3 regions of the Pantoea sp. Z09 genome follow, and region 2 is predicted to be linked to each of the others. Evidence: riboswitches for the same ligand, from Rfam matches in the RefSeq annotation. Region 2 holds a riboswitch; each other region holds the start of a gene.

The links. Region 2 has a riboswitch for thiamine pyrophosphate ahead of thiB (thiamine ABC transporter substrate binding subunit). Riboswitches for the same ligand answer to the same signal wherever they lie in the genome.
Region 1: another riboswitch for thiamine pyrophosphate. It lies ahead of thiC (phosphomethylpyrimidine synthase ThiC); the one in region 2 lies ahead of thiB (thiamine ABC transporter substrate binding subunit).
Region 3: another riboswitch for thiamine pyrophosphate. It lies ahead of thiM (hydroxyethylthiazole kinase); the one in region 2 lies ahead of thiB (thiamine ABC transporter substrate binding subunit).

Annotation. Positions count from the first base shown of each region.
Region 1 covers NZ_CP092373.1:3,622,330-3,632,719, forward strand. The annotation lists gene purD (phosphoribosylamine--glycine ligase) at 1-524, shown strand, start outside; gene MC269_RS17320 (DUF1481 domain-containing protein) at 557-1,222, opposite strand; gene hupA (nucleoid-associated protein HU-alpha) at 1,290-1,562, opposite strand; gene MC269_RS17330 (YjaG family protein) at 1,751-2,341, opposite strand; gene nfi (deoxyribonuclease V) at 2,404-3,072, opposite strand; gene hemE (uroporphyrinogen decarboxylase) at 3,075-4,142, opposite strand; gene nudC (NAD(+) diphosphatase) at 4,184-4,954, opposite strand; gene MC269_RS17350 (Rsd/AlgQ family anti-sigma factor) at 5,109-5,618, shown strand; TPP riboswitch at 5,868-5,968, shown strand; gene thiC (phosphomethylpyrimidine synthase ThiC) at 6,053-7,981, shown strand; gene thiE (thiamine phosphate synthase) at 7,978-8,613, shown strand; gene MC269_RS17365 (PLP-dependent aminotransferase family protein) at 8,800-10,269, opposite strand.
Region 2 covers NZ_CP092373.1:3,237,248-3,247,637, reverse strand. The annotation lists gene rapA (RNA polymerase-associated protein RapA) at 1-1,715, opposite strand, end outside; gene polB (DNA polymerase II) at 1,872-4,232, opposite strand; gene MC269_RS15525 (DedA family protein) at 4,387-5,151, shown strand; gene thiQ (thiamine ABC transporter ATP-binding protein ThiQ) at 5,128-5,850, opposite strand; gene thiP (thiamine/thiamine pyrophosphate ABC transporter permease ThiP) at 5,834-7,444, opposite strand; gene thiB (thiamine ABC transporter substrate binding subunit) at 7,420-8,406, opposite strand; TPP riboswitch at 8,451-8,543, opposite strand; gene sgrR (HTH-type transcriptional regulator SgrR) at 8,579-10,240, opposite strand.
Region 3 covers NZ_CP092373.1:1,271,304-1,281,693, forward strand. The annotation lists gene MC269_RS06100 (FliC/FljB family flagellin) at 1-630, opposite strand, end outside; TPP riboswitch at 1,013-1,108, shown strand; gene thiM (hydroxyethylthiazole kinase) at 1,143-1,937, shown strand; gene thiD (bifunctional hydroxymethylpyrimidine kinase/phosphomethylpyrimidine kinase) at 1,934-2,734, shown strand; gene MC269_RS06115 (GntR family transcriptional regulator) at 2,792-3,478, opposite strand; gene MC269_RS06120 (mannitol dehydrogenase family protein) at 3,579-5,039, opposite strand; gene MC269_RS06125 (MFS transporter) at 5,100-6,383, opposite strand; gene MC269_RS06130 (Zn-dependent oxidoreductase) at 6,456-7,466, opposite strand; gene manD (D-mannonate dehydratase ManD) at 7,477-8,691, opposite strand; gene yegS (lipid kinase YegS) at 8,915-9,814, opposite strand; gene yegQ (tRNA 5-hydroxyuridine modification protein YegQ) at 10,043-10,390, opposite strand, start outside.

The sequences.
Region 1 (10,390 bases), 390 kb from region 2:
GGCCAACGGTGCGCGGCATGGCGGCGGAAGGCAACGTCTATACCGGCTTCCTCTATGCCGGTCTGATGATCGATCAGTCGGGCCAGCCGAAGGTGATTGAGTTTAACTGCCGCTTCGGCGATCCAGAAACGCAGCCGATCATGCTGCGCCTGCAGTCGGATCTGGTGGAGCTTTGCCTGGCGGCGTGCGACGGCGCGCTGGATCAGACCGATTCAAAATGGGATCCGCGTCCGGCGCTGGGCGTGGTGCTGGCGGCGGGCGGCTATCCGGGCGACTACGTCAACGGCGAGCAAATCCACGGCCTGCCGCTGGAAGAAGTGGAAGACGGCAAGGTGTTTCACGCCGGCACCCGTCTCGATAACGATCTGGTGCTGACCAACGGCGGCCGCGTGCTCTGCGTCACCGCGCTGGGCGACGACGTGGCGGCGGCGCAAAAACGCGCCTATGAGCTGGCGCAGCCTATCTCCTGGAACGGCAGCTTCTGCCGCCGCGATATCGGCTATCGCGCTATCAATCGCAAGTAAGCAAAAAGGGCGCCTCAGGCGCCCTTTTCTTTCTACATATCTTCTTCTTTCGGCTGCGAATCGCAGCGTTCTCCCGGCGCGGCGCGCAGCAACTGGGTGCCCTCCGGCGCCTCCAGCCAGGAAACCAGCAGCGGCTCGCTGCTGCGCCGCTGCTGTTGCGCCAGCGTCTGAAAGGCATAATCGTCGAAGGCGGGCGACACCCGCGCGCCGTCGCAGCTTTCGATCTGTTTTGCGCCCCGCCACAGGCCCTGTTTCAGCATGACGCGACCGCTGAGCAAAGCGTTGCTCTGCGCCAGCATGCGCTGCGCGTCGAACTTGTAGAGTTCTACCGTATCCGTATCGACGGCTTCGCGCCGGTTGGCCAGCTGCCGCTGCATAAAGCTGAGGCTGCCGTCCTGGTCGAAACGTAGCGTCACATCGTCAGGCTGCTTGCCGCTGACGTGGCGTGCCACGCTAACCAGCTTCTCTTCTTGCCACACATAGTCGGTGGTCTCAGAGGCATCGCCATTAAAGGGCGTATAGAGGGTGCGTATATGGACGGTGAGATGGCCGCTGTTCTTGCGCCAGATGCGCACTGCGCCGCGATCGGCAAGATAGCCGCTGGCGGTAAAAGGAGGCGTATCGGGCGTTGAGCCGCACCCGGAGAGCAAAAGCAGAAAAAGCAGAGCGAAACAGGAGTGTGAACGCAGCTTCGTCATTGCTGGCCCTTAATACAAAAGGGGCGAATTCGCCCCTTCTTTAAAATTCTGACCGCGGTGCGACGTCTTATTTGACAGAGTCTTTCAGCGCTTTACCAGAAACGAATGCCGGTACGTTTGCCGCAGCGATTTTGATCTCTTTGCCAGTTTGCGGGTTGCGACCGGTACGCTCAGCGCGGTGGTTCACTTTAAAAGTACCAAAACCAACCAGTTGTACAGCATCACCTTCTTTCAGAGACTCAGTGATCGCAGCCAGAGTAGATTCCAGAGCCGCTTTAGCCTGGGTTTTTGACAGGTCCGCTTTTTCCGCGATCACATCAATCAGTTGAGTCTTGTTCATAAGTTATCCTTAAAGTGTATTTATCGCTTGCTAAGCAACGAGTGCGAGGGAAAAGCCATATTCTGGCACTCTTCAGCCTGCACGCACCGATAGCCACAATTTTCAGCCCCCCAAATGTAGACCAGACAGGGGGCCGATGTGAAGCCTCCAGGCTCGCTAATTCGGGCCTGAAGTCACGTTTTCCCGCCTTACTGCTGAAAAATTATACCGATGTTGCTGATTCCCGCCTCTCGCAGGTCCAAACGCAATCCTTTGATCAATTCAAGGTCTCGTTCTTCGCAGTCGGCCAGCAGGCGAAAAATCTCCCATTGCAGGTCCCATTCGTCGATCACAGCAGGGTTTTCACGCAGCTCGTCGTCGCTCATTTCGCGTCCGGCCTGGGTCATTTCCAGCATCGCCACGGTGGTGATAGAGGTTTTGCTGACTTCGATCGCATGCTCCAGGGTTTCGCCGCTTAGCATGGCGTGCAGCGCTTCGCTTAAGGCCACGCAGGCGTCGATAGCCGGATAGACGCCGTAGACGTCGAACGCCTCGCCGTCGGGAATGGCGGCTTCAAGCTTTTCCAGCTGACTGTCGAAGTTGATTTTAGCGTCTTTGACCGTCAGGCTTTCCCAGACCAGATCAAGGATGCGGCGATAGAGTGACGCATCGGCGAATTCCGTCTGCTGACAGAAGGCCCAGTAATTGGGGAACATACGCTCGCACAGGCAAGCCATAAACGTCAGATGCTGCCAGCTTTCCAGCTTTGCCAGACGCAGGTGAACGGGGTTTTGTAACATGAACAGGGCTCTTCATCGTTTAGCTGGCGGCAGTGTACCGCAAAAGCGCCGCGCGCACAGCGTTAAAGCGCGTTTTGCCAGCGTTGAAAGGCGGTGCGGTTGGAGGCGACGGCATCGGCCCAGCGCGTCGGTTCCGGCAGGCGATAGCCGCCCATGCACTTTTCCACCCAGTGCAGCGCGCTGTCCAGGCTAACGCGGTGTCCGGTCGCGACAAACAGTGGATTACAGCGCGCTTTGCTGCGCCATACCCAGCCGATTTGCTCGCCCTTGTCGATTAACGGCTGGCGCGAACCCGGCTCTGGATCCAGATCGGCGAAACGGCCGCACAGGCGCTTTTTCGCCACGCCGATGGTCGGCACGTCCACCATTAAGCCAAAGTGCGAAGCGACGCCAAGACGGCGCGGGTGCGAGATGCCGTGTCCGTCGACAAACAGCAGGTCCGGTTTTTGCTCAAGCATGTTCCACGCCGCCAGCAGCGCCGGATATTCACGGAAAGAGAGAAAGCCGGGAATGTAGGGCATGGTGGTGGCGATGCGCGCTACGCGGTGCTCCACCAGCTTAAGGGAAGGATATTCGAGGATAACCAGGGCGGCACGCGTCACCGCCCCTTCCTGTTCGAATCCAACGTCAGCGCCGCCGATAAAACGCGGCGGCAGCACGTCGAAATCATCCTGCCGCACCACCTCTGCAGCGCGCTGGATCTGTTCCGCGCGCAGTGCAGCAATGTCCATACTTACTCCTGATGATAGTGGCCTGAGAGACGGTGTACCGCCTCAACAAACACGCCCGCATGTTCTGGCGGCACATCCTGATGAATGCCATGCCCCAGATTGAAGACGTGACCGCTGCCCGCGCCGAAGCCCTTGAGAATACCGGCGACTTCCTGCTCGATACGCGCAGCTGGCGCATAAAGCATAGACGGATCCATGTTGCCCTGCAGGGCGACTTTGTCGCCGACGCGGCGACGCGCCTCGCCGATATCGGTGGTCCAGTCGAGTCCCAGCGCATCGCAGCCGGTCGCGGCCATTGCTTCCAGCCACTGTCCGCCACCTTTGGTAAACAGCGTAATCGGCACGCGGCGGCCTTCATTCTCATGCAGCACGCTGTCGACGATTTTATGCATGTAGTGCAGCGAGAATTCCAGATAGTCGCGGCCCGTCAGCACGCCGCCCCAGGTGTCGAACACCATCACCGACTGCGCGCCCGCGCGGATCTGCGCGTTGAGATAGAGGATGACGCTGTCCGCCAGCTTATCGAGCATCGCGTGCAGCGTGGCGGGATCGGCGTACATCATCTTTTTGATCTTCGTGAAGGCTTTGCTGCTGCCGCCTTCCACCATATAGGTCGCCAGCGTCCAGGGGCTGCCGGAGAAGCCAATCAGCGGCACTTCGCCCTTGAGGTTTTTGCGAATGGTGCGCACCGCGTTCATTACATAGCCGAGTTCCTGCTCTGGATCGGGCACCGGCAGTTTATCGACATCGGCGCGGCAGGTAATCGGGCTGGAGAAGCGCGGGCCTTCGCCGGTTTCGAAGTAGAGTCCCAGACCCATCGCGTCGGGAATGGTCAGGATATCGCTAAAGAGGATCGCCGCGTCCAGCGGGTAGCGACGCAGCGGCTGCAGGGTGACTTCACACGCCAGTTCGGCGTTTTTGCACAGCGACATAAAATCGCCAGCTTCGGCGCGCGTCGCTTTATATTCCGGCAAATAACGCCCGGCTTGTCGCATCATCCACACCGGGGTGATATCCACCGGCTGACGTAACAGGGCGCGCAGATAACGATCGTTCTTTAGTTCACTCATTTCAGGACTCTCTCAATTTCAGGCGCCTAGTGTAACACTTCTCAGGCGTCGGCGCGGCAGATGGCAACGGTATCTTCTATCAGGCGGCGCGCCACGGTGCCGGGCGGCGGCAACAGCGGCAGCGCGTCGTAGCGGTACCAGCCGGCGTCCAGCAGCTCTTTGTTGTCGATTTGCAGATCGCCGCCGTCATACTCCGCCATAAACGCCATCATCAGCGAATGGGGGAACGGCCAGGGCTGCGACGTGACATAGCGCAAATTCTTGACGCGCACGTTGCTCTCTTCCATGACCTCGCGCGCGACCGCCTGCTCCAGCGTTTCGCCTACCTCGACAAAGCCCGCCAGCACGGTATAGATGCTGTTGCGATGGCGCGCATGGTTGGCGAGCAGAATCTCATCGCCGCGCCGAATGGCGACAATGATGCAGGGCGCGATTTGCGGATAGTAGCGTTCGCGGCAGTGGCCGCACAGACAGGCGTTCTCCTGCTTGCTGAGATGCATCTCGTGACCGCAGTAGCCGCAGAAGCGATGCGAGCGATAAAACTCCGCCAGCTGCACCGCGCGTCCGGCCAGCTGGAACAGCCCCGCCTCTTCATCAATCAGCTGGCGCACCGAGAACATATCGCGATCGCGATTTTCACACACCAGCCAGACCGTTTCGCCTTGCCACTCGCCGACCGCCTGCGCCTTGCTTCCCGCTAGCTTAAACGCAGCGGCGCTGCCGTGCGGCAGGTCGCCCTGCGGCAACCAAAGTTTCTGTTCATGGCTGACAATCCACCATCCAGCGTCTACGCTTGAGATCTCATGTTGCATCTAATCGTCATCCTTAGCGTCTTTTCGATACGCTGAAGTCCTGATGTTAAGTATGTAGACAAACAACTATACCCTAAATCGTTCAGCTTGCAGGCGGCCTCTGACCCGCCGCGGCCGCCACGGTCAGGGGGATTTTATTGATATGGAGTCAGAAATGCTTAACCAGTTAAATGTCCTGACCGAGCGCGTAGGTGGCAGCAATGAACTGGTCGATTCGTGGCTGGACGCCCGTCGCCAGCTACTGGTGTCTTATTACCACCTGGTTGGGCTGAAACCCAACAAAGAGGCGCTCACGACGTTAGACGAGCAGGCGCTCGACAACTTTTGTCACGGTCTGGTCGATTACCTTTCCGCCGGTCACTTCAGTATCTATGAGCGCATCATCAATGAGATGGAAGGCGACAGCCCGATGATCGCCGCCGCGCAGATTTATCCGCCGCTGGAAGCCAATACCGAACGTCTGATGCAGCTCTACGATGGCCATCTGCAGCAGTCGATCGACGACGACAACTGTGTTGATTTCCAGCTGGCGCTGTCGGAAGTCGGCGAAGTGCTGGAGGCACGTTTCACGCTGGAAGATAAGCTGATCCAGCTTGCCTGGGATAACAGCCTGGTGCGCGCCCCGGTGGCGAACGACAGCAGCCAGCTCTCGCGTCCGGCTTAAGGTTAACCAGTTGTAAATCGCTTGTTATTCTGAACCAGCCCTTTTATGCTAAACGGGTTTTCGGCGATAACGTCGAAAACCCGTTTTGTTTTTGTGCAATATGCACTGGCGTTTTGCGTTTTAAGCGTAGCGTGCGCAGCCAGTTCACGCTCGGACAGCGCGCAGGGACGGGAGCATACTGAAGTATGTGACCGTCACGAGCACTGCCCAGGCGCGAAATGGCAAGCTAAGTAGCTTAAAACGTAAAACGAAATCTTGTCGGAGTGCCCGCAAGGGCTGAGACCGTTAATTCGGGATCCGCGGAACCTGATCAGGTTAGAACCTGCGAAGGGAACAAGAGTAAACATCATCAGTGCGCAGGCGGCTGCCTGTCGTGTCTGTTACTCCTTCCGAACTCCGGACAAGCAACGTTCCCCCTCAACAGGAAAATTGCTATGTCTACCACCAAAACCAACCGACGTGAGCAGCGCGCGCAGGCGCAGGCGTTTATCCATGCGCTTCAGGGCGGCGTCGCCTTTCCCAACTCAAAACGTATCTGGATCCAGGGCAGCCGCGACGATATCCGCGTGCCGATGCGCGAGATCCAGCTCAGCCCGACGCTGACGGGCGGCAGCAAGGATGCGCCGCGCTATGAGGAAAATGAGGCGGTGCCGGTCTACGATACGGCGGGGCCTTATGGCGATCCCGATGCCACGATCGACGTACAGCGCGGGCTGGCGAAGCTGCGCGCCGGCTGGATTGCCGCGCGCGGCGACAGCGATACGTTAGAGCAAATCAGCTCGCACTACACCCAGCAGCGTCTGGCCGATGATGGGCTGGATCATCTGCGTTTCGACCATTTGCCGCAGCCGCGCCGCGCGAAAGCGGGACGCCGCGTCACGCAGCTCCACTATGCGCGTCAGGGTATCGTGACGCCGGAGATGGAGTTTATCGCGCTGCGCGAGAATATGGGGCGCGAGCGCATTCGCGGTGAAGTGCTGCGTCAGCAGCATCCGGGCTACAGCTTCGGCGCGCAGCTGCCGGAAAACATCACGCCTGAGTTCGTGCGTCAGGAAGTGGCCGCTGGCCGCGCCATCATTCCCGCCAATATCAACCATCCCGAGTCGGAGCCAATGATTATCGGCCGTAACTTCCTGGTGAAGGTCAACGCCAACATCGGCAACTCGGCGGTCACCTCCTCTATCGAGGAAGAGGTAGAGAAACTGGTCTGGTCAACGCGCTGGGGCGCCGACACCGTGATGGATCTTTCGACCGGCCGCTATATTCACGAAACGCGCGAATGGATCCTGCGCAATAGCCCGGTGCCTATCGGCACCGTGCCGATCTATCAGGCGCTGGAGAAGGTCAACGGCGTCGCGGAAAATCTCGACTGGGAGGTGTTCCGCGACACCCTGCTGGAGCAGGCGGAGCAAGGGGTAGATTACTTCACTATTCATGCCGGCGTGCTGCTGCGCTATGTGCCGATGACGGCGAAGCGCCTGACCGGCATTGTCTCGCGCGGCGGATCCATTATGGCGAAGTGGTGCCTGTCGCATCACCGCGAGAGTTTTCTCTATGAGCATTTCCGCGAGATTTGCGAAATCTGCGCCGCCTACGACGTTTCCCTGTCGCTCGGCGACGGGCTGCGTCCCGGCTCGATTCAGGATGCCAACGACGAGGCGCAGTTCGCCGAGTTGCACACGCTGGGCGAGCTGACAAAGATCGCCTGGGAGTATGACGTGCAGGTGATGATCGAAGGCCCCGGCCATATTCCGATGCAGATGATCCGCCGCAATATGACCGAACAGCTGGAACATTGCCACGAGGCACCGTTTTACACGCTTGGCCCGCTGACCACCGATATCGCGCCCGGCTACGATCACTTCACCTCCGGCATCGGCGCCGCGATGATCGGCTGGTTCGGCTGCGCCATGCTCTGCTACGTCACGCCGAAAGAGCACCTTGGCCTGCCGAACAAAGAGGACGTCAAACAGGGGCTGATTACCTATAAGATCGCCGCCCACGCGGCGGATCTGGCCAAGGGCCATCCCGGCGCGCAGATCCGCGATAACGCCATGTCCAAAGCGCGTTTCGAATTCCGCTGGGAAGATCAGTTTAACCTGGCGCTCGATCCGCATACCGCCCGCGCCTATCACGATGAGACGCTGCCGCAGGAGTCAGGCAAAGTCGCTCACTTCTGCTCGATGTGCGGCCCTAAATTCTGCTCGATGAAAATCAGTCAGGAGGTGCGCGACTACGCGGCCCGCCAGCAAACCGAGGCGCAGCCTGTTGAGATCGGCATGCAGCAGATGTCGGACCGGTTTCGCCGCCAGGGCAGCGAGCTTTATCACTCGGCCGATGCGCTGAACGAGGAGAACCCATGAATACCCCCTTTCCCGCTACCGCGCCGCGCTTAGGGCTCTATCCGGTGGTCGACAGCGTCGAGTGGATCGCGCGACTGCTGGAGGCGGGCGTGCGCACTATCCAGCTGCGCATCAAAGATCGCGATGACGAGGCGGTAGAACCGGCGATCGCCGAGTCGATTGCCCTCGGCAAGCGCTATCACGCGCGGCTGTTTATCAATGATTACTGGCGGCTGGCGATCAAGCATCGCGCCTATGGCGTGCATCTCGGTCAGGAGGATCTCGACGTCGCCAACCTGAATGCCATTCGCGAGGCGGGCCTGCGGCTGGGCCTGTCGACCCATGACGACGCCGAACTGGATCGCGCGCTGGCGATTGGCCCTTCCTATATCGCGCTGGGGCATATTTTTCCCACCCAGACGAAAGCGATGCCGTCCGCGCCGCAAGGTCTGGCGGAGCTGCAGCGGCATATCGCGCGGCTGAAGGGCATCTCCACCGTGGCGATTGGCGGCATCAGCCTTGAACGCGCGCCTGCGGTGCTGGCGACCGGCGTCGGCAGCATCGCCGTGGTCAGCGCCATCACTCAGGCGCCAGACTGGCGCGCGGCGACTGAGACGTTGCTAAAACTGGCAGAGGCGCAGCCAGACGCCTGAAACGCAATACGCCGCGCAAAAGGCAGCAACGGTTTGCAACAGCGGTAAAAAGCATGGAAGACGGCGCGCAGCGACAGGCATTCTCTGTAGCGCCGTTTTTCTGTTTCGCTACAGTGGCTCTCGCCGGGTTATCCAGCCCGGCCAGGGCCAGGACCTCCCCTTCACCCTCTCTGGCCCTGCCCTCAGCTACTTCGCCAGGAGGATCTCATGCTGCATGGATTGTGGAGAGTGTTCGCCCGCGCAGGCGGCTATCGCGCGCTCGACGGCCTCGCCGACTTTTGCCAGCGCCTGTTCGACGCGATCGTCGAGCGTTATCGCAAAGCTCAGCCGCAGACAGTTACGGTATTTTCCCGAGGCGGAAAAAAGCGAGCCGACCGCGATCTGAATATGAGAATCGCGCAGCTCGCGGTTAAGGCGCACGGCGTCAAACGCCTCCGGCAGCTCAACCCACATCATAAATCCGCCCTGCGGCCGCGACACGCAGATGCCACACGGAAAATAGTGGCGCACCCAGCAGCTAAAGCTGCTGTAGTTGCGCTGATAAAACTGACGCATGCGCCGCAGATGCGGCTGATAGTGGCCCTGACGAATAAACTCCGCCAGCGCGTGCTGCGCCAGCGTATTGCTCGAGCCGGTGGCGATATATTTCATATGCAGCACGCGGTCGCGATAGCGCCCCGGCGCCACCCAGCCTGTGCGCAGGCCTGGGGCGATGGTTTTCGAAAAAGAGCTGCACAGCAGCACGCGGCCGTCCAGATCCATCGACTTCAGGGTCGCGGGCCGCGGATAGTCCCACGCCAGTTCGCCATAAACATCGTCTTCGATAATCGCCACGTCAAAACGCTGCGCCAGCGTCAGCAGCGCGCGCTTGCGCGCTTCCGGCATAATAAAGCCCAGCGGATTGTTGCAGTTCGGTACCACCATCACCGCCTTGATTGGCCACTGCTCGAACGCCAGCTCAAGCGCTTCCAGACTGATGCCGGTGACCGCATCGGTGGGGATCTCGATGGCGCGGATGCCGAAGCCGCGCAGGGTCTGCATAATGCCGTGGAACGATGGCGACTCCACCGCGATGATGTCGCCTGGCTCGCATACCGCGCGAATCGATACCGACAGCGCTTCATGGCAGCCGGTGGTGATGACGATATCCTCAACCGACAGCTGACAGCCGCTGTCGATGGCCAGCCGCGCGATCTGCTCGCGCAAGGCGACCACGCCATACAGATTATCGTAGCCGAGAAGTTCGGTTGCCTGCCGCTGCGCCTGACGGCTGAGGATTTTCCACATCGGTTTAAGGGTAGGCTGCGTCAGATTAGGCATGCCGCTGCCCAGCTGCATCATGTTCGGCTCCAGCCGCGTATCGAGCAGATCCAGCACCGACTCCCACTGCGTGATCTCTACTGGACGCTGTACCGGGCGCGTCAGCCGCGGCACCGGCGGTGTCGCTTTGCGCGGCGTAACGAAATAGCCGGAACGCGGCTGCGGCGTAATCAGCTGCTTCTCCTCCAGCACGTGATAGGCCTGCTGCACGGTGCTAATGCTGACGCCATGTTCAAGGCTCAGGCTCCGCACTGACGGCAGCTTCTCGCCGTGGCGATAAAGCCCCTGCTCAATGCGCTGTGCCAGATGCATCGCCAGCTGTTGATAACGCGTCATGATCGTCTCCCTCAGGCAAGCAGCGGTGAAAAACAGTACAGACAAGCGTTTTTTTTACCATTCAGATGGTCTTTGCGGCAATCTGTATGTTAAAGAAAGTCGATTTTTGCGTCTGTATCCT
Region 2 (10,390 bases):
AAGTTGCGTCCTTCTGAGCCGATCTCGGAGCAGAGCAGCACCTGTGCGCCGTTCTCTTCCGAGGCGAACCAGGCGGCGGCGCGGTCGCGTTCGATAATCGACAGCCCTTCATGGAACACCGCCGCGCGGATACCTTCACGCTCGCGCAGCACCTGCTCCAGCTGCAGCGCGGTGGCCGCTTTGGCGCAGATCACCAGCACCTTCTCTTTGCGATTGCTGGTCAGGTAGCCGAGCAGCCACTCGACGCGCGGATCGAAGTTCCACCAGGTGCCGGTGTCGCCTTCGAACTCCTGATAAATCTGCTCGGGGTAGAGCAGGTCGCGTGCGCGCTCCTCGGCGCTTTTGCGCGCGCCCATAATGCCGGAGACTTTGATCGCGGTCTGATACTGCGCGGGCAGCGGCAAGCGGATCTGATGCAGTTCGCGTTTCGGGAAGCCTTTCACGCCGTTGCGCGTGTTGCGGAACAGCACGCGGCTGGTGCCGTGGCGATCCATCAGCATGGCGATCAGCTCTTTGCGCGCGTCCAGCTTGCCGTCGCGATCGCTGTTGGCGACCTGCAGCAGCGGCTCGATATCCTGCTCGCCCACCAGGTCGTTGATGATGTTCATCTCATCCTGCGAGATGGCGTTGTCGGCCAGCAGCGAAGAGACCGCGTCGGCGACCGGACGATAGTGCTGCTGCTCGTCGACGAACTGCGCAAAGTCGTGGAAGCGGTTGGGATCGAGCAGGCGCAGACGGGCGAAATGGCTCTCCATGCCCAGCTGTTCCGGCGTCGCGGTCAGCAGCAGCACGCCGGGGATCTGCTCCGCCAGCTGCTCGATAACCGCATATTCGCGGCTCGGCGCGCCTTCGCTCCAGGCGAGATGGTGCGCTTCGTCGACCACCATCAGGTCCCACTCGGCGTCCGCCAGCTGCTCGAGGCGCTGCTTGTTGCGGCGCACGAAATCGAGCGAGCAGATAATTAACTGTTCGGTCTCAAAGGCGTTGTCGCTGTCGTGCTGCGCTTCGGCGTAGCGATCGTCGTCAAACAGCGCGAAACGCAGGTTAAAGCGGCGCAGCATCTCCACCAGCCACTGATGCTGCAGGGTTTCCGGCACGATGATCAGCACGCGCTCGGCGCGTCCGGCCAGCAGCTGCTGCTGGATAATCATGCCCGCCTCGATGGTTTTGCCGAGGCCCACTTCGTCCGCCAGCAGTACGCGCGGCGCGTGACGGCGGCCCACGTCGTGGGCGATATGCAGCTGGTGCGGGATCAGGTTGGTGCGCATGCCGCGCAGGCCGCTGACCGGCAGGCGATACTGGGCGCTCTGATATTTGCGCGCGCGAAAGCGCAGGGCGAAGCGATCCATGCGGTCGAGCTGGCCGGCGAACAGGCGATCCTGCGGTTTGCTGAACACCAGCTTGCTGTCGAGCATCACTTCCCGCAGCACGACGTCACTTTCTTCGGTATCAAGACGCGTGCCGATATAGGTCATCAGGTCATTTTCATTGCGGACTTCATCGACGCGCATTTGCCAGCCTTCGTGGCTGGTCACCGTATCGCCCGGATTAAAGATTACGCGGGTCACCGGGGAGTCGTTACGGGCGTACAGACGGTTTTCGCCTGTCGCCGGAAACAGCAGCGTAACCATGCGGGCGTCTGCCGCCACTACCGTACCCAGTCCCAGTTCACTTTCCGTATCACTAATCCAGCGTTGACCTAATGTAAAAACCATATCTTTTTAGCTCGAATTTTTAATGAATTTTTGGTGATGATCCCCGACCACAGGCAATACCTTTTCCCCAGACAAAGAGGCGTCTGGTCAGGTTATAAGAGCGGTGAGATGCAGGAAGGGCGCTATGGTACTGGAAGGCAGGCCGTTCGTCACCTGTCAAAAAAGCCCCAGCTGCCCAGTAATCAGTGTAGCAAAGTCGCCGTCGACGAAAGGCAAAATGCCGTCAGCCACCGGCTGCAGCTGCTTGCTGACGTAGTGATCGTAGTCCAGCGGCGTGACGCGCGCCTCCAGCGGCTCGGGGCCGGCCGTCGCCATTACGTAGCGAATGGAGCCGCCGTTCTGGTACTGCAGCGGCCGGTTCAGCTTGCGGTTCTGCTCGTCCGCCAGCCGCGCGGCGCGCACGTGCGGCGGCACGTTGCGCTCATAGTCGGCCAGCGGGCGGCGCAGCCGTTTTTTATACACCAGCTGGTCGTCCAGCTCGCCCGCCAGCAGGCGCGCCACGGTGTCGCGCACGTAATCCTGCCAGGGTTCGCCGCGAAAGATGCGGCCGTAGAGCGCCTGCTGAAACTGCTGCGCCAGCGGCGTCCAGTCGGTGCGCACCGACTCCAGCCCTTTGAACACCATGCGCTCGCTGGCGCCGTCGCGGATCAGCCCGGCGTAGCGCTTTTTACTGCCCTGTTCGGCGCCGCGAATGGTCGGCATCAGGAAGCGGCTGAAGTGGTTTTCATACTCCAGCTCCAGCGCGCTGGTCAGACCGTACTGCTGCTGCAGATGCTCGCGCCACCAGAGGTTGATCTGCTCCGCCAGCGCGCGGCCGATGGCGGCCGCCTCCGCCTCGCCGTGCGGCGCTTTCAGCCAGACGAAGGTTGAGTCGGTATCGCCGTAAATCACATCAAAGCCCTGCGCTTCAATGAGCTGGCGCGTCTGCTGCATAATGGCGTGGCCGCGCAGGGTGATTGAGGAGGCGAGGCGAGGATCGAAGAAGCGGCAGGCGCTGGTGCCAAGCACGCCGTAAAAGGCGTTCATGATGATCTTTAGCGCCTGCGACAGCGGCTGATTGCCCTGCTGTTTGGCCGCTTCGCGTCCCTGCCAGATCTGCTCAACAAGGGCGGGCAGACAGTGCGTTTGTCGCGAGAAGCGCGCCTCGCGGAAGCCAGGCACGGAATCGGCGTCGTCGGGATGCGCCAGCCCTTCCACCAGGCCAACCGGATCGATCAGGAAGCTGCGGATAATCGACGGATAGAGGCTTTTGTAGTCGAGCACCAGCACCGAGTCGTAGAGGCCGGGACGCGAATCCATCACATAGCCGCCTGGGCTCGCCTCCGGCGCGATCTCGCCGAGATTTGGCGCGACAAAGCCGGCGCGGTGCATGCGCGGAATATAAAGATGGTTAAAGGCCGCCACCGATCCGCCGTGACGATCCGCCGCCAAACCGTTCACCGACGCGCGCTCCAGCAGAAACGGCATAATCTCGGTTTTATGGAAGATGCGCGTGACCAGCTCGCAGTCTTTGAGGTTATAGCGCGCCAGCGCCGGCTTATCGTTGGCGAAGCGCCAGTTGATCTCCTCCATGCGGTGCCAGGGATTGTCGATCGCCTTGCCTTCGCCCAGCAGGGTTTGCGACACCGACTCAAGGCTAAAAGAGGGGAACATCCAGAAGGCGGATTTCAGCGCCTCGATGCCGTCGATAATCAGACGGCCCGGCGCGCCGGCGGCAAAGACGCCAGGCTTGAAGCCGTGCTCGCGCCACTCCAGCGGCGTATTCTGGCGGCCGAGGCGCAGCGGGATGCCGTAGCGATCGGCGTGCTTTTGCAGCACGCGCAGATCGAACTGAATGACGTTCCAGCCGATCAGCACGTCGGGATCGTGTTCGGCGAACCAGACGTTGAGCGCCTCCAGCAGCTGCGGGCGCGTATCGAGATAGGTCAGCTCGAAGTCGAGCGCGCTGGCGTCGCCGTTGGGCGGGCCCAGCATAAAGACCTGCCGCTGGCCGCAGCCCTCCAGCCCGATGCAGTAGAGTTCGCCGTGCTGGGTGGTTTCAATATCCAGCGACACCCACTTCAGCGGCGGACGGTAGTCGGGATGCGGCTTCAGGCGGGCGTTGACCAGCGCGTCGCCCTGCGGCTCGCCGCTGAACCAGACCGGCGCGGTGATAAAGCGCTCCATCAGGAAACGCTCCGGCGGCCGGATATCCGCTTCATAAACCGGAATACCCTGTTCGCGCAGCAGCTTCTCCAGCCGCTGCAGCTGGCGATGCTGGCGACAGTAGAGGCCGAATACCGGGCGGCGGCGAAAATCCCTCAGCGCCAGCGGCTGGAAGCGCACCTGGCGCTCGTCGCGCAGCAGCGCTTCCACCTGCGGCTGATAGTCGCGCGGAATAAAGGCCACCGCCTCCTGAGCGGGCAGCACCAGACGCTGCGCGCCGCTGTCGGTGGCCAGCCAGAAGATGATTTCAGTGCCCTGAGCGCTGTCGCGCCAGTGACGAGTAAGCAGGAATCCTGCGCGCGGCGTATTCACATCGGCTCCAGAGGAAAAAACAGCCAGAGTATATCATGGTTATTTATCCAGTGCGCGCGGGCGCGCTTTTGTCAATATCACCCTACAATTCTTACCTTGACGCTGCCGCGCCGCCTCTGGACAATCCAGCATCCGAAATCTGAGAAGGACGGTTATGGAAGCCTGGATTCAACATCTGTTTACGCAGTCGCTGGAGTACGCGCTGATCGCCGTTGCGCTGGTGACCTTTCTTGAATCGCTGGCCTTTGTCGGCCTGCTGCTGCCGGGCACCGTGATGATGGCGAGCCTGGGCGCGCTGGTGGGCAGCGGGCAGATTGGGCTCTATCCCGCCTGGGCGGCGGGCATTGTCGGTTGCCTGCTGGGCGACTGGCTCTCTTACGGCATCGGCTGGAAGTTTCAGGGGCCGCTGCACCGCTGGAAATACCTGCAAAAATACAAAGGGCTGCTGGATAAAACCGAGCACGCGCTGCATCAGCACAGCATGTTTACCATCCTGGTCGGGCGCTTTGTCGGGCCGACGCGTCCGCTGATCCCGCTGGCGGCGGGCATGCTCGAGCTGCCGGTGCGCAAATTTCTGCCGCCGAACCTGATCGGCTGCCTGCTGTGGCCGCCGCTCTATCTGCTGCCGGGCATTCTGGCGGGCGTGGCGATCGACGTGCCGAAGGACGCGCAGAGCGGCGCCTTTAAGTGGCTGCTGCTGCTGGTGGCGCTGCTGGTGTGGCTGGGCTGCTGGCTCGGCTGGCGCTGGTGGCGCAGCGGCAAAAGCCGCGACTGGGCGACGCCGTATCTGCCGCCTGCGCGCCTGCGCTGGCTGGCGCCGCTGGGCATGATCGTCGCGGTGGCCGCCTTCGCCGCCATCCAGTTCCATCCGATGATGCCGATGTTCCGTCGGCTGCTATGGCAGGTCTTTTTTGCCTGACGCGCGCGCGATGCCGAGCACCTCGGCTTCGCGCGTAGTGCCCGACAACAGCGCCTCGGTCGCGCCGTCCCAGTAGACGCGGCCGTCGACGATCACCAGACTGCGCGGCGCAATCTGCTGCGCATCCTCCAGGCTGTGCGACACCATCAACAGGGTGATCGCCCGCGCCTCGCAGACGCGCCGCACCAGCTGCAGCATCTCGTTACGCAGCGCCGGATCGAGCGCCGAAAAGGGCTCGTCGAGCAGCAGCACCGGGCGCTCGCGCAGCAGACAGCGCGCCAGCGCCGCGCGCTGCCGCTGACCGCCGGAGAGCTGGCCCGGCAGGCGCGTCAGCAGATCGCTTAACCCCACCTGATCGGCAATCTCCTCCAGCTGGCGCCGCTGCGCGGCGTTGAGCTTCAGCCCCGGATGCAGGCCCAGCGCCATATTCTGCTGCACGTTAAGGTGCGGAAACAGGTTGTTCTCCTGAAACAGCATCGACACCGGACGCTGCGACGGCACGCTGTGGGTGTGATCCGCGCCGTCGATGCGCAGCGCGCCCTGGCTGACCGGCAGAAAGCCGGCGATCAGGCTCAGCAGCGTGCTTTTGCCCGCGCCGCTTGGCCCCAGCACCGCCAGCCGTTCACCGCGCGCGGCGCTGAGGCTGAAACGCATCGGCAGATGTTGATAGAGATAGGTCAGATTAGTCAGTGTCAGCATGGCGGCCAGGAAGGGATTCCATCAGGGTAAACAGCAGCAAACAGAGCGCCAGCAGCAGCAGCGCGGTGACCGCGCCGTCTGCGCCGCGGTAGGCGCCGGTCTGCTGATAGAGGTAAAAGGGCAGGGTGCGGAAGTCGGCGCTGCCGAACAGTGCCACCACGCCGAAGTCGCCGATAGAGAGCACGCAGGCGAAGGCCAGCGCCTGCGCCAGCGGACGCTTCAGCGCGCGCAGTTCGATCAGCCGCAGCCGGTTCCAGCCGCTGACGCCCAGCGAGGCGCAGAGATGCGTATAGCGCTCGGCAAGATCGCGCATCGGATTTTCCAGCACCTTGAGCGCATAGGGCACGGCGAGCAGCGCGTTGGCGAAGATCACCAGCCCGTCGGGCGAGTCGGGCAGGCCGGTGGTGGCGTTGAACAGCAGAAAGAAGCCGGTCGCCAGCACGATGCCCGGCATCGCCAGGATCAGCATGCCGCTGGTTTCTATAAGCTGCGCAGGCAGCAGGCGCTGACGCAGGCGCAGCTCGCGGCTGCTCCACAGCAGCATCATGGTCAGCGTGACGCAGAGCACGCCGGCGCCGACAGCGATGCGCAGCGAGGTCAGGGTCGCCTGCCACAGCGCCGGCTGCGCCAGCGCGCCGCCCGACGCGCCGCGCAGCCCGTCAACCACCACCGCCAGCAGCGGCGGCAGCAGCAGCAAGAGGGCCAGCGTGATAATCAGCGCGTCGGCAAAGCGCGCGCGCCGCGAATCCTGCGGATCGCGCCAGCCGCGCAGCGGCGTGCTGCCCGCTGGGATCGCCTTGCTGAAGCGCTGGCTCAGCAGCACCAGCGTCAGGCAGAAGGCGAGCTGGATCAGCGCCAGCAGCGCGGCGCGGCCGGGATCGTAGTCGTAGCTCAGCGCCTGAAAGATCGCCAGCTCAACGGTGGTGGCCTGCGGGCCGCCGCCGAGCGACAGCACGGTGGCGAAGCTGGCGAAGCAGAGCATAAAAATCAGCGCGCCGGTCGGCAGCAGCTGACGGCGCAGCCAGGGCCACTCCAGCAGGTGGAACAGATGCCAGCCGCGCAGGCCGAGCTGGGCGGCGAGCTGACGCTGCTCGCCGGGAATGCTCTCCAGCGCCTGCAGCATCAGGCGCGTTGCCAGCGGCAGGTTGAAAAAAACGTGCGCCAGCAGAATGCCCTGTAGCCCATAGGGCGAAAAGCGGTAGTCAACGCCGAGCAGCTGGCAGAGCTGCGCCAGCCAGCCGACCCGGCCATAGACCGTCAGCAGGCCGAATACCGCCACCAGCACCGGCAGCACCAGCGTCATGGCGCAGAGGCGCAGCAGCAGCTGGCGGCCGGGAAAGCGGCGCCGGTAGAGCGCGCGCGCCAGCGGGATCGCCGGCAGCAGCGACAGCAGCGCGGAGAGCAGCGCCTGGGTAAAGGAGAAGCGCACCACATGGCGCAGATAGCTGTCGTGCAGCAGCCCACGCCAGTCGCCCGTCGGCGCGCTGAACCAGAGCGCGCCGAACGCCAGCAGCGCCACGGCGAGCAGCAGCAGCGCAGCAGCGCCGCCCGGCACCAGCCACAGCGGGATTAGCGGCTGACGGCGCGTTGCCATGCGCTAATCCAGCTGGCGCGCTGCTGCGCCACGTCCTGCGGGCTATAGTGCAGCGCGGTTTGCGGCACGCTCAGCGTCTGGAAACCGGCGGGCAGATCGCTTTTGATCACCGGATACATCCAGTTGCCGGTCGGGATGGCGTTCTGGAAGGCGGGCGTCAGCATAAACTGCATGAACTGCTGCGCCAGCTTCGGCTGCTTGCTGCTGGCGAGCTGCGCGGCGACTTCTACCTGCAGGTAGTGGCCTTCGGCGAACGGCGCGGCGGCGTAGTTCGCTTTCTTCTCTTCAATCAGGTGATAGGCGGGCGAGGTGGTGTAGCTCAGCACCAGATCCCCTTCGCCTTTCAGGAACAGTCCGTAGGCTTCGCTCCAGCCTTTGGTCACGGTGACGGTTTTCTGCGCCAGCTTCTGCCAGGCCTCGGGCGCCTTGTCGCCGTAGACCTTCTGCATCCAGAGCAGCAGGCCAAGGCCTGGGGTGCTGGTGCGCGGATCTTCATAGATGACACGCCACTTCTCCGGGCTTTCCACCAGTTCTTTCAGGCTGGTGGGCGGGTTTTTCAGGCGCGTTTTATCGTAGACGAAGGCGAAGTAGCCGTAGTCGAAGGGCACGAAGGTCTGATCCTGCCAGCCGCCTGGCAGCGTCAGGCTATGGAGATCGACCGTGCTTTTGGCGAACAGGCCGGTCTGCTGCGCCGCCTGCAGCAGATTGTTATCGAGGCCGAGCACCACGTCGGCCTTGCTGTTCTTGCCCTCCATGCGCACGCGGTTCAGCAGCGAGACGCCATCTTCCAGCGCCACATAGTTCAGCTCGCAGCCGCACTGCGCTTCAAACGCCTTTTTAACCGCCGGGCCGGGGCCCCATTCGGCGGAGAACGAGTCGTAGGTATAGACGGTCAGGGCAGGTTTGGCCGCCAGCGCCGGCACGGACAGCAATATCAGCAGAGGGAGAATCTGTTTAACCACTTTGCGCTCCAGGGGAGAGTTGTTATGAGTCGCAAAGGATCTGAGCGTAGCAGCCTCTCAAATCCCTACGTCGGTATTAACCGAATCAGGTTCGACGGGTTTATCTCAGCCTTTTGCAGGCACCCCGTTGAGAACGGCTCATTCTAGACATTTCGACGCCAGGGGGAAAGCGTCACAGCGTCGGCGGCGCGAACCAGGCGGATTTAAAGTCGAACCAGCCGAGGGTGTTAAGCCGCACGCCGCGCATGCTGCGCTGGCCTTCCAGCAGCAGCCAGTGATGGAACAGCGGATGCAAACCGCCCGCGTCCAGCAGCCGCTTGCTCCATTCGGCGAGCGGCAGCGCTTTGCGCCGCCAGCGCGCGGCGTCCTCTTCCCAGTCGAGCGGCAGACAGTGATGTAGCAGCGGGATCTCGTAGAGCTGGGCGAACAGCGCATACTCCAGCGGCAGAGTGAAGTTGACGCTGCCGAGCCAGACGTCGCTCTCCGCCTCGCCCTGATGCCAGGTTTCGTAGTCGACCTCGCGGGTAATCAGCTGCACCTGATGCTGCGCCAGCAGCGGACGCAGCGCGCTGGCGATGCCGTGATGTTCCACATGCTGGCTGTACCAGGTCAGCGTCAGGCGCTCCAGCCCCGCCGGCTTCTCCACCGGCGTCAGGTCGCGGCGGTGATGCCAGCGCGGCAGCAGGCCGTAGGCGGGATACCAGTAGCGCTGATAGCCCATCTCTGCATGGTTGAGCAGGGCGATGGGATTGAGCAAATAGCCGAGCCAGCGGCGGATGGCCGCGTCGCGACCTGTCGCGGAGCGCTGGTCGAACAAGAGGAAATAGCAGCCCTCTTCAAGGCGGCTCTCTTCTGATTTTTCATCCTCGCCGTCGCCCTGCAGCCGCACGCCGGAATAGACCAGCTCGTCGCTGATCTCCGGCAGCACCCAGATAGAGACGTCGTCGATCAGCGCGCGAAAGCCGAAGTAGTCGTCGAACGCTTCGATTTTCAGCTGGCTCTGCTGGTTGCGCACCACGCGATAGGGGCCAGTGCCGACGGGCTGGCGGGCAAAGTCGCGCATCTGCGGCCACTCGCGCGGCAGGATCATCGCGCTGACGCTGCCGAGCAGCCACGGCAGCCAGCTGTCCGGTTCGCTGAGGTGGATATCCAGCGTCCAGGGCGCGGGCGAATCAATCTCACGGATATGGGAGAAGAGCGGCTGCGGTCGCAGGCGCTCCAGGCTTGAAATCACGTCCGCCATCTCCAGCTCGCGGCCGTGGTGAAAGCGGATCGCCGGGCGCAGGTAGAAGCGCCAGTGCAGCGGCGAGATCGCCTGCCAGTGATGGGCGATATCCGCTTCGATTTCCCCGTTTTCCTCATTTATACGCGTCAGGCCGTTGAAAATTTGCCGCGCCAGATGGGTTTCCGAGCGACGCAGCGGCGAGCCAGGCAGCAGGTTGAGCAGCGGCCGGTAGTAGAGCACGCGCAAAATATGTTTGCCCTGACGAAAGCTGCGGCCAAGGTGGGCGCGGATCATCTGGCGCACCTCCGCCTTGTCGCCGACCAGCTGCACCAGCTGATCGATGCGATCCTGCGCCAGCAGATCTTCGGCGCGCTCCTGCTGCAGCGCCAGCCCGGTGTAGCAGAAGCTGAGCTGCGAGCGCTTGCCGCGTCCCGCCTCGGCCTGCCAGGTGAGCCAGCCCGCCTCCTGCATCGCATTGAGCAGGTTGCGCATATGGCGACGCGAACAGTGCAGCCGCTCGGCCAGCTCGCTCAGCGTGACCAGCTGGCTCTCGCCCTGACAGCTTTGCCACAGGCGGATGAACTGCTGCTTAAGGCGCGATGAGGACATAAAAGAGGAACTCCTTGTGAAAAGCGCTCAGTTTTTCCTGCCTCATATTACGGGCAAACTTAGCACTATTGGAAGAGCGGGAGGCATTCAGCACTGAATGGCGCTCGACCATGATGCCGCTGCGGCGGGATCTTTTCTGAGTAGGGTGCA
Region 3 (10,390 bases), 2.0 Mb from region 2:
CAGGGTCACGCTGTTTCCGTCTGAATCCTTAATATTGCTGCTTGATACAGCAACATCGTTAGAATCTTTTAAGGTGCCTGCTTCAGCATTCGAGTAGCCGCTGGCTACATTGAAATCTTTCAGACCTAATGTATCACTGTTAATTTTGCTCAGGTCGATGCTGATAGTTTGTCCATCATTAGCGCCAACCTGAATTTTCATAGACTGATTAGTCGAGAGAACTTTCACACCGTTAAACTGGGTCTGATCAGAAACACGATCAATTTCAGCCAGGCGTGAAGTGATTTCGTCCTGGATTGATGACAGGTCAGAATCAGAGTTGGTGCCGTTTTGCGCTTGAACAGTCAGTTCACGGATACGCTGTAAGTTGTTGTTAATTTCTGACAGCGATCCTTCAGTGGTCTGCGCCAGTGAAATACCGTCGTTAGCATTACGGGCAGCCTGAGTCAGGCCGTTAATGTTAGATGTAAAGCGGTTGGCAATTGCCTGACCAGCAGCGTCATCTTTCGCGCTGTTGATACGAAGACCAGAAGACAGACGCTCGATAGAGGTAGACAGAGCAGACTGGTTCTTGTTGATGTTGTTCTGAGTGATCAGCGAGAGGCTGTTGGTGTTAATTACTTGAGCCATGGTAAAAGTTCCTATTAATCAAATCATTTGGTTAAGGTTTGGGCTTAAACCCCTTCGGCTTCAGCGCCGTCATACCTACTATCGTCACCCCCAAGAAAAACTTTAACTTCCTTTTTATTTCTTTTTCCAAACTCAAGTTTGGCGGGGGCTTGCATCAGGCAGCCTGTCAACCAGGCATCTTTGTTAATCGGCACGTTGGGTCATTTATTAAATCTTTTGGATAATGCCTAGGTGAGGTCAAAGGTGGGGTAAATTGTGAGGTCAAAGGTGAGGTATTTAAGCTTTATCCGTTCCCGGCGATCAAGAAGGCGAATGTAGATAGGCCAGCTTGCTTTGCAAGCGACACTTCCCGTATGCTGGTGAAAAGTAATGAGAGATTTACTTTAATGACTCGGGGTGCCCCTGTATACAGGGCTGAGAAATACCCGTATTACCTGATCTGGATAATGCCAGCGTAGGGAAGTCAGATGCCTGACCGCATTCGCCTTCTTGTTCGCCGGTTGGGAGTTATGATGATCCATCAACCTCAACGCTTTTCTGACGCGCACTTCGCGCCCGTTCTCGCCCGCTTCGTTCAGCGCCAGCCGCTGGTGCACTGCATGACCAACGACGTGGTGCAGAACATCACCGCCAACGTCCTGCTGGCGCTTCACGCTTCGCCCGCTATGGTGATCGATCCTGACGAGGCCACGCAGTTTGCCGCGATGGCCGACGCGTTGCTGATCAACGTCGGCACCCTGACCCGCGAGCGCCGCGACGCCATGCTGGCGGCGGTGCAGGCCGCCAACGCGGCGCAACAGCCCTGGGTGCTCGATCCGGTGGCGGTCGGGGCGCTGCGCCTGCGCAGCGAATTCTGCCAGCAGCTTCTTGCGCTGCGGCCTGCCGCGGTGCGCGGCAACGCGTCTGAAATTCTTGCGCTGGCGCAGCAGGGCGCGGGCGGGCGCGGCGTAGATTCGCAGCATCAGGCGGAGGCGGCGCTGGAGGCGGCGCACGAGCTGGCGCAAAAGCATCAGACGCTGGTCGTCATCAGCGGCGAGGTCGATTACGTCACCGACGGCCATAAAACGCTGAGTATCGCTGGCGGCAGCGCGCTGATGACGCGCGTGGTCGGCACCGGCTGCGCGCTTTCCGCCGTGGTCGCCGCCTTTTGCAGCCTGCCGGGTGACAGGCGGGATAACGTCGCCAGCGCCTGCCGCGTCATGACGCTGGCGGGCGAACGCGCTGCCGCCCAGACCGCCGCGCCCGGCAGCTTCGCCACGCTGTTTATCGATGCCCTGTGGCAGCTGGCACAGGAGGCGCGCGCATGAAACGTATCAACGCGCTGACGATTGCCGGCACCGATCCCAGCGGCGGCGCCGGCATCCAGGCCGACCTTAAAGCCTTTTCGGCGCTCGGCGCCTACGGCACCAGCGTCATCACCGCGCTGGTGGCGCAGAACACACGTGGCGTACAGTCGGTTTATCGCATCGATCCCGCTTTTGTCGGCGCGCAGCTTGATTCGGTGCTGAGCGACGTGCGCATCGACACGGCGAAAATCGGCATGCTGTCGGAAACCGCCATCGTGCGTATTGTGGCGGAACAGCTAAAGCGCGCCGATATCCCGTTCGTGGTGCTGGACACGGTGATGGTGGCGAAAAGCGGCGATCCCTTGCTATCGCCTGACGCTATCGCCAGCGTGCGCGAGCTGCTGCTGCCGCAGGTGTCGCTGATCACCCCCAATCTGCCGGAGGCGGCGGCGCTGCTCGACTGTGCGCCAGCGCGCAGTGAAGAGGAGATGCTTGCTCAGGGCGAAGCGCTGCTGGCGCTCGGCTGTCAGGCGGTGCTGATGAAAGGCGGTCATCTCGGCGACAGCGAAAGCCCGGACTGGCTCATCGCCCGCGACGGCGCGCAGCGTTTTACCGCGCCGCGCGTCAATACGCGCCATACCCACGGCACCGGCTGCTCGCTCTCCGCCGCACTGGCGGCGCTGCGCCCGCGTTATGACGGCTGGGCCGACACCCTGCGCGAGGCGAAAAGCTGGCTGCAGCAGGCGCTGGTCGAGGCCGATACGCTGGAGGTGGGCAACGGCATCGGGCCGGTGCATCACTTTCATCGCTGGTGGTAAACGTCAGAGAGAGAAAAGGCCAGCAGCGCTGGCCTTTTCAGGGATGTTCAGGACGGATTACAGCGACTCGAACCACTCGCTGTTGCGCTCGGCGATAGGGGTAATAGAGAAAATCATCTCCTGCAAATGACGACGCATCGCCGCTTCGGCGGCATCGGCATCATGCGCCTTCAGCGCTGACAGAATCTCTTCATGCTGCTCAATCAGGCTTTCCGGCGGCGAGACCTCACTCAGCGTCAGAAAGCGCACCCGGTCCATCGCCGCTTTGATATTTTCTACCGTCTCCCACGCCAGCGCGCAGTGGATGCTCTCGGCGATCAGACGGTGAAATTCATCGTCAAGGCTGAGAAACGCCTGGCTGTCGTGGCGTTCCGCCGCCATCTTTTGCAGCTGAAGATTGTGCTCCAGCGCCATCAGCGCCACGGGCTCAATCTCCAGCGCCGCACGGCGCACCACCGACACCTCTACCGCTTCGCGAATAAAGCGGCCATCCGCGACGCGACGCGCGGAGATCTTGCGCACGAAGGTGCCGCGCTGCGGCAGCACCTGCACCAGTCCCGCCTCCGCCAGCTTGATAAAGGCTTCGCGCACCGGCTGACGCGACACGTTAAAGCGGGCCGACACTTCTTTTTCTGACAGCAGCGAACCCGGCTGGATGACGCAGGTCACGATATCCTTGCGCAGATAACGATAAATCTGCTGGTTAACCGGCTCGCTGGTGGTGATGGTATAGGCGATTGACATGCGGCATATCCGTATTACGGCTGGCCGCAGCCAGCCCGTTGGGAAAGTGTCAGTCTAATCAGCGCGCTGCGACTGCGCCAGTGCTTTTGATACTGAACAATTACAGCGAGTTGACCGCCTGCGCCACCGTGGCGCGCGCGCCGTGCTCGCGCAGCTGCAGCCAGAAGCGCGTCAGCGTTGCCACCACCGCCGCATTCTGCGCCAGATCCTCGCCGAATACCGCTTTGATGCCCAGCAGCGCCCTGACGCGCGCTTCGCCCTCGGCGCTGTTGGCCACGCGCTCCGCCAGTTCCGCCTTCAGCGGATCGCGGATCTCGATCGGCGCGCCTTGCTCATCCACGCCGCCGACATAGCGCATCCAGCCCGCCACGCCCAGCAGCAGCAGATCGCAGTTGCTGCCATTTTTCAGGCGCCAGCGCACGCTGTCGAGCAGGCGCTGCGGCAGCTTCTGCGTGCCGTCGGTGGCGATCTGGTAAGTACGATGCTTAATCGCGCGGTTTTCATAGCGGGCGATCAGCGAGTCGGCATAGGCGGTGAGATCCACGCCCTGAGTGCGCAGCGTCGGCGCCTGCTGCTCCAGCATCAGCCTGCGCGCGGCGGTGCGCAGGTTTGCGTCGGCCATGCAGTCGCTGATGTGCTCATAGCCAGAGAGGAAGCCGAGATAGGCCAGAAACGAGTGGCTGCCGTTAAGCATGCGCAGCTTCATCTCTTCGAACGGCAGCACGTCGCTCACCAGCTCCGCGCCCGCCTGCTCCCAGGCTGGCCGACCGCTGACGAAGTTATCCTCGATCACCCACTGGAAAAAGGGTTCCGCTTCCACCGCCACCGGATCGCGACTGCCCAGGCGCTCAGCCAGCTGGGCAAAGGCGCTGTCGGTCATTGCTGGCACGATGCGATCGACCATGGTGGAAGGGAAGGTGACATGCTGCTGGATATAGTCCGCTAGCGCGCTATCCTGACGCTGCGCCAGCTGCACGATCACATTGCGCGTGACGTGGCCGTTTTCCGGCATATTGTCGCAGGACATCACGCTGAACGGCGGCAGGCCCGCGTCGCGGCGGCGGCGGATCGCTGCCAGAATCAGGCCCGGCAGCGAGCGCGGCGCATCGGGATGGGCCAGGTCATGCACAATATCGGGATGGTCCGGGTTGAGATCGCCGCTGGCGGGATGATGGCAGTAGCCTTTTTCCGTCACCGTCATGGAAACGATCGCCACCTCTGGCTGGCTCATGGCGGCGATCACCGCCTCGATGCCGTCGCCTTTGCCGTGCAGCGCCGAGGTGATCACGCCGATCACGCGCGTCTGCAGCGAGTCGTCGGCCATCTCGGTGAGGGTATACAGATGATCCTGCTGACGCAGCGCCTGGATCAGATCGCCGCTGTTGAGGTTAACTTCACAATAGCCCCAGTCGCTGCCCTGTTCCGCCAGTTTGTCGCTGCAGAGCGCCTGGTGCGCGCGATGGAACGCGCCGAAGCCGATATGCACCATGCGGGTTTTCAGTTGGCGGCGATCGTAGCGCGGGCGCTGCACGTCGGCGGGAAGGCGATCAATCTCTAACATAGTCCGTCCTTATGGCAAACGGGGCGTCCTGCGCCCCGTGATTCAGTCATATGCGTCTGTTTATACCGAAACGGGCTTGCTGCTCGCTTTCGGGCTGCGGATAACGAACAGCACCAGGAAGGCGCCGACGGCGGCGACAACGCCGGCCAGCACAAAGGCGCTGTCGAATTTGCCTGTGTGCTGCACGATAAAGCCGGTGACGATCGGGCCGATGATGCCCGACAGGCTGCCCACCAGATGGATAAAGCCGCTGATGCTGCCGACGCGGCTCTTGTGCACCACGTCCTGAATAATCGCCCAGTAGATCGCGCCGGTGATGTAGAGGAAGAAAATCGAGATCGACATCATCATCACCGCAGAGTTGACCTCTTTTACCGTACCCGCCAGCGCCACACAAACGGCGGCGGCGAACAGTGAGACCACCAGCACAATTTTACGCGACAGCAGTAACTTGCCGGTAATATTGAAGATCTTGTCAGAGATCCAGCCGCCCAGCGCCAGGCCGACGAAGCCGACAATCCACGGGATCATGGTGGTGATCGACATCGATTTAATATCGAGGCCGTGCGCCTGCACCAGATAGGCCGGGAACCAGCTCAGGAAGAAAAACAGAATGTAGTTGTAGCAGAAGAAGGCGAAGGCGGTGACCAGGATAATCGGCTGACGCAGATAGTAGCCGAAGCCGTGCGACGCCTGCGCCAGATCCGCCTCTTCGCCCGGCTGCTCGGCTTTCAGCTGATCCACCAGCGCGCGCTCTTCTGCAGAGACGTGACGGCTTTTCGCCGGGTTGTCCGCCGAGACGAACAGCCAGATCGCCATCCACACCAGCCCGATCAGGCAGATGATGACAAAGGCCGGACGCCAGCCGAAGGCGAGGGCGAGATAGCCGATAATCGGACCGGCCACCGCGCCGCCCAGCGGCGAACCGGCGCTCAGCAGGCCCATGGCGGTGGCGGCCTGTTTTTTCGGGAACCAGCCGTTAATCGCTTTATTGGCGGAGGCGCAGATTGGGCCTTCCGCCATGCCGAACAGCACGCGCAGGATCAGCATCGACCAGAAGCCGGTCGCCAGCGCGGTCATGCCGCAGAACAGCGACCACATGCCGACCGCGATGCCGAGCACGATTTTCGGCCCGAAGCGATCCGTGGCGACGCCGCCGACGAAGTTGAACAGCGCGTAGCCGAAGAAGAAGCTGCCGAAGATCATGCCGAACTGTTCGGCGTTGATCGCCAGATCTTTTTCTACCAGCGGTAAGGTCAGGGAGAGGGCAACACGATCGAGGTAATTGATCATGTAAACAAGAAACAACAGCAGTACGATTGTCCAGCGCAGATTTTTAAACATAGTGGCTCCAACGCTTTTTTATAGTGGTGTCGCCGGCAGCGCGCTGCCGGCTGAATCCCCGGTGAGGCAAGGTTACTGCATCGCTAACACGACCTTACAGCAGGTTCGGGGGTCTTTTTCGAACAGCGTCATGGCGCGTTCGATTTCGCCAAGCGAAAAGTAGTGCGTAACCAGTTTTTCCGGCTGGATCAGTCCCGCTTCCATCCATGCAATCACCTGCGGGAAGCGATGGCTGTTAAGACGAGAGGTGAACAGCGACAGCTCTTTGCTGGTCAGGCTTTGTTGCGTGATGCTGCACGGCTCGCCGGAAAAGCCAAGCAGGCCGATGCGCGCGGCGGGCGAGGCGAGCGCCGCCGCCTCCGCCAGAATTGAAGGATGGCAGGCGGCGTCGATAATCAGCGTCGGCTGCAATCCTTCCAGCTGCGCCGCCAGCGGCACCTCGGCGTTGTTAAAGACGCGGTCCGCGCCGTTGGCCAGCGCCAGTTCAAGGCGCTCCGGCAGACGATCTACCACCAGCACCTGCGCCACCTTATAGACGCCTTTTAACACCTGGATCGCCGTCAGGCCCATCGGACCGGCGCCGTAGATCAGCGCCACATCCTGCGGCTGCGGCTGGAGGAAGGCGGTGATGTTAGCGGCGATGGTGAACGGCTCCACCATGCTGGCGAGCTTGTCGGGAATGGTCTCGGGCAGCCGGTAGGCGTTGCCGGCCGGCGCGACCGCGTACTCGCTAAAGCCGCCGTCGCGGTGCACGCCGATAACGCTCAGCTGGGTGCAGACGTTGGGACGGCCCACCGAGCAGGGATAGCAGTGGCCGCAGCTGACCACGGGATCGACCGCCACCCGTTCGCCGATGCGGCCGGCGTCGACGCCATCGCCCACCGCGTCAATCACGCCGAAAAATTCATGGCCGATCACGCGCGGATATTTCGCGAAGGGGTTGTGGCCGTGCCAGATATGCACGTCGGATCCGCAGATGCTGGCGTATTTCACCTTGACGCGCACCTCGCCCGCTGCGGGCGTCGGCAGAGGACGTTCCGCCAGCACCAGTTCGCCGGGTTGTTCAATCACAACACTTTTCATCATGCGCTCCTTACCAGTTCCACAGCGTGCCGTCTTCCAGACGGGCCACCGGCAAATAGGCGGGTTCGTAGGGATATTTCGCCGCCAGCTTCTCGTTGAACTCGATACCCAGGCCCGGCTTGTCGCCCGGATGCATATAGCCATCTTCAAAGGTCCAGCTGGCGTTGAACAGCTCCATCATCTGCTCGGAGAAGCCCATATACTCCTGCACGCCAAAGTTCGGTACCCAGAGGTCGAAGTGCAGCGCCGCTGCCATGCAGACCGGCGAAAGATCGGACGGGCCGTGCGAGCCGGTGCGCACCTGATAGAGCGAGGCGAAATCGGCGATGCGGCGCATGCCGGTAATACCGCCAGCGTGGGTGATAGTGGTGCGAATATAGTCGATCAGCTGCTCTTCAATCAGCTGCTTGCAGTCCCAGATGCTGTTGAACACCTCGCCGACGGCAATCGGCGTCACGGTATGCTGGCGGATCAGGCGGAAGCATTCCTGGTTCTCGGCAGGCGTGGGATCCTCCATCCAGAACAGGCGGTAATCTTCGACGCTCTTGCCGAAGCGCGCAGCTTCGATCGGCGTCAGGCGGTGATGCATATCGTGCAGCAGATGTTCGTCGAAGCCGAATTTGTCGCGGATGGCGGCAAACAGCTTTGGCGTAAAGTCGAGGTACTTCTCGGTGGACCAGAGCTGCTCTTCCGGCCAGTCGCCTTTGGTAGCAGGCTCATAGGCCAGGCCTTTGCCTTTCGCCATGCCGTAGGTGGTTTTCATGCCCGGCACGCCGCACTGGGCGCGGATCGCCTTGAAGCCCATCTCTTTGTGCTTCGCGTAGTCGTCCATCACCTCATCGATGGTGTGGCCGGTGGTGTGACAGTAAACCATCACGCCAGTGCGCGAAGCGCCGCCCAGCAGCTGATAGAGCGGCATATTGGCCGCTTTGCCTTTGATATCCCACAGCGCCATATCGACCGCAGAGATCGCCGACATGGTGACCGGCCCGCGACGCCAGTAGGCGCCTTTATAGAAGTACTGCCAGATATCTTCGATCTGATGCGCGTCGCGGCCGATCAGCTGCGGACAAACGTGATCTTTCAGGTAGGAGGCGACCGGCAGCTCGCGGCCGTTGAGCGTGGCGTCGCCGATGCCGGTGATGCCGTCATCGGTGGTGATCTTCAGCGTAACGAAGTTTCTGCCTGCGCAGGTGACAAAGACTTCAGCGTTAACAATTTTCATCTCTCGTGGCCTTCATTCAGCAATCAATGCTGAAAAAGTACGCGCATTTATACTACCATACAAGCTGAGGTTGCAGAGTTGTGAAGGCAATCACAGAGAGAATTGTCTGGTCTGGCTGGCGTAAAAAATCAATGCCAATTTGCTGTTACAGGCTGCATAAACGTTAAAACGCAAGCCAGACCGCCCGCGTTTTAACGTTTATCTTACAAGCCGAAACGCACCCTCAGGCTAACAACGCGCACTGCGGCGGCAGGCGGCAGCTCAGCGCGCCGGGCATCACCTCGATGTCAAATTCGCGGCCGGAGAGCGGCTCGCCGTCCAGATTAAAGGTCATCTCATTCGGCGAAACGATGCGCAGCGAGGTCAGCTTAGCGGTAACAATATTGGGGTTCTCATCGTTGCTGGTCAGGGAGTGCAGCAGGGTCGGCAGCAGCTCCTGCGCGGTGACGATGCTCAGATCGAGCTGGCCGTCATTGATCAGCGCCGACGGACACAGGCGCTGGCCGCCGCCTGCCTGACGGCCGTTGCCGACGCCGATCGCCAGCGCGTCGCCCTGCCACTGAAAGCCGGGGCCGGAAATCTCGCAGCTGTCGGGCTTTAGCGTGTCCATGCGCATCAGGCCGTGAATAAAATAGGAGACGCCGCCCAGCGCGGACTTCAGCTTCTCCGGCGTTTCGGTGGTGATACGCGTGCCGAAGCCGCCGGTCGCCATATTGATGAAATAGCGATCCTGATTAACCCGCGCCAGATCGATAACATGCGCCTTGCCCTGCACCGCGAGGCGCAGCGCGGGCTCCATCTCGGCGGGAATGCCAACGCTGGTGGCGAAATCGTTGGCGGTACCGAGCGGCAGAATGCCCAGCACCGGCCGCTGATCCGCCGCAATCGCGGCCAGCGCGGTGGCGATCTCGTTAATGGTGCCGTCGCCGCCGCCGGCGACCACGGTCTCGGCGCCCAGCCGGATCGCCTCTTCAAGGTAGCGCTCGCCGTCGCCTTTCTCCCAGGTGACGCGCACGGCGATATCGAACCCTTCGTCGCGCAGCGTGGCGATCGCCGCGCGCAAATCCTCGTTGCCTGCCCCTTTGCCATTCAGAATGAGTAGAGTAAGCGGTTGTTTTACCATTGTCCGTTCCTTGAAAACCCACAAAGATTTCTGCTTATAGCATAGTCAGGCGGGAAAATTTACGGGAGAAAAGCGGAAAAAAGAAAACCCGCACGGGGGAGCCGGGCGGGTGAATGAGGTGGTTCCTGATACAACAGCTATTTATTGTTACTCGTTCGCAGCAGGCGCGACTATAAAGGAGCGCGCCGTAGCGGTCTGTGATCCTGTTCTAACTTCGCCGGTTTAATTTCAGGACGTGAGTAATTTGTTATGGGGATCGCGCGTGCTGCTGCCGTCGGTGAAGTTGCGCAGCAGCAGGGCGAACCCCAGCTCGACGTCCGCAGGCACCGGCATCCAGACGCGATGACCGTCGCCAGGCGCTACCTCAATCGCCGCGCCGCGCGCGTCCTGCAGCGCCTCCAGCGTGCAGTTAAGGTTGCCGTTCGGCGTCATGATCTCCAGGCTGTCGCCGCGCAGAAACTTATTCTTCACCGCCACCTCCGCCCAGTCGCCGCGCCGCTCGCCGGTGAATTCGCCGACAAACTGCTGACGTTCTGAAATCGAATAGCCCTGCGCGTAGTTCTGATAGCTGTCGTG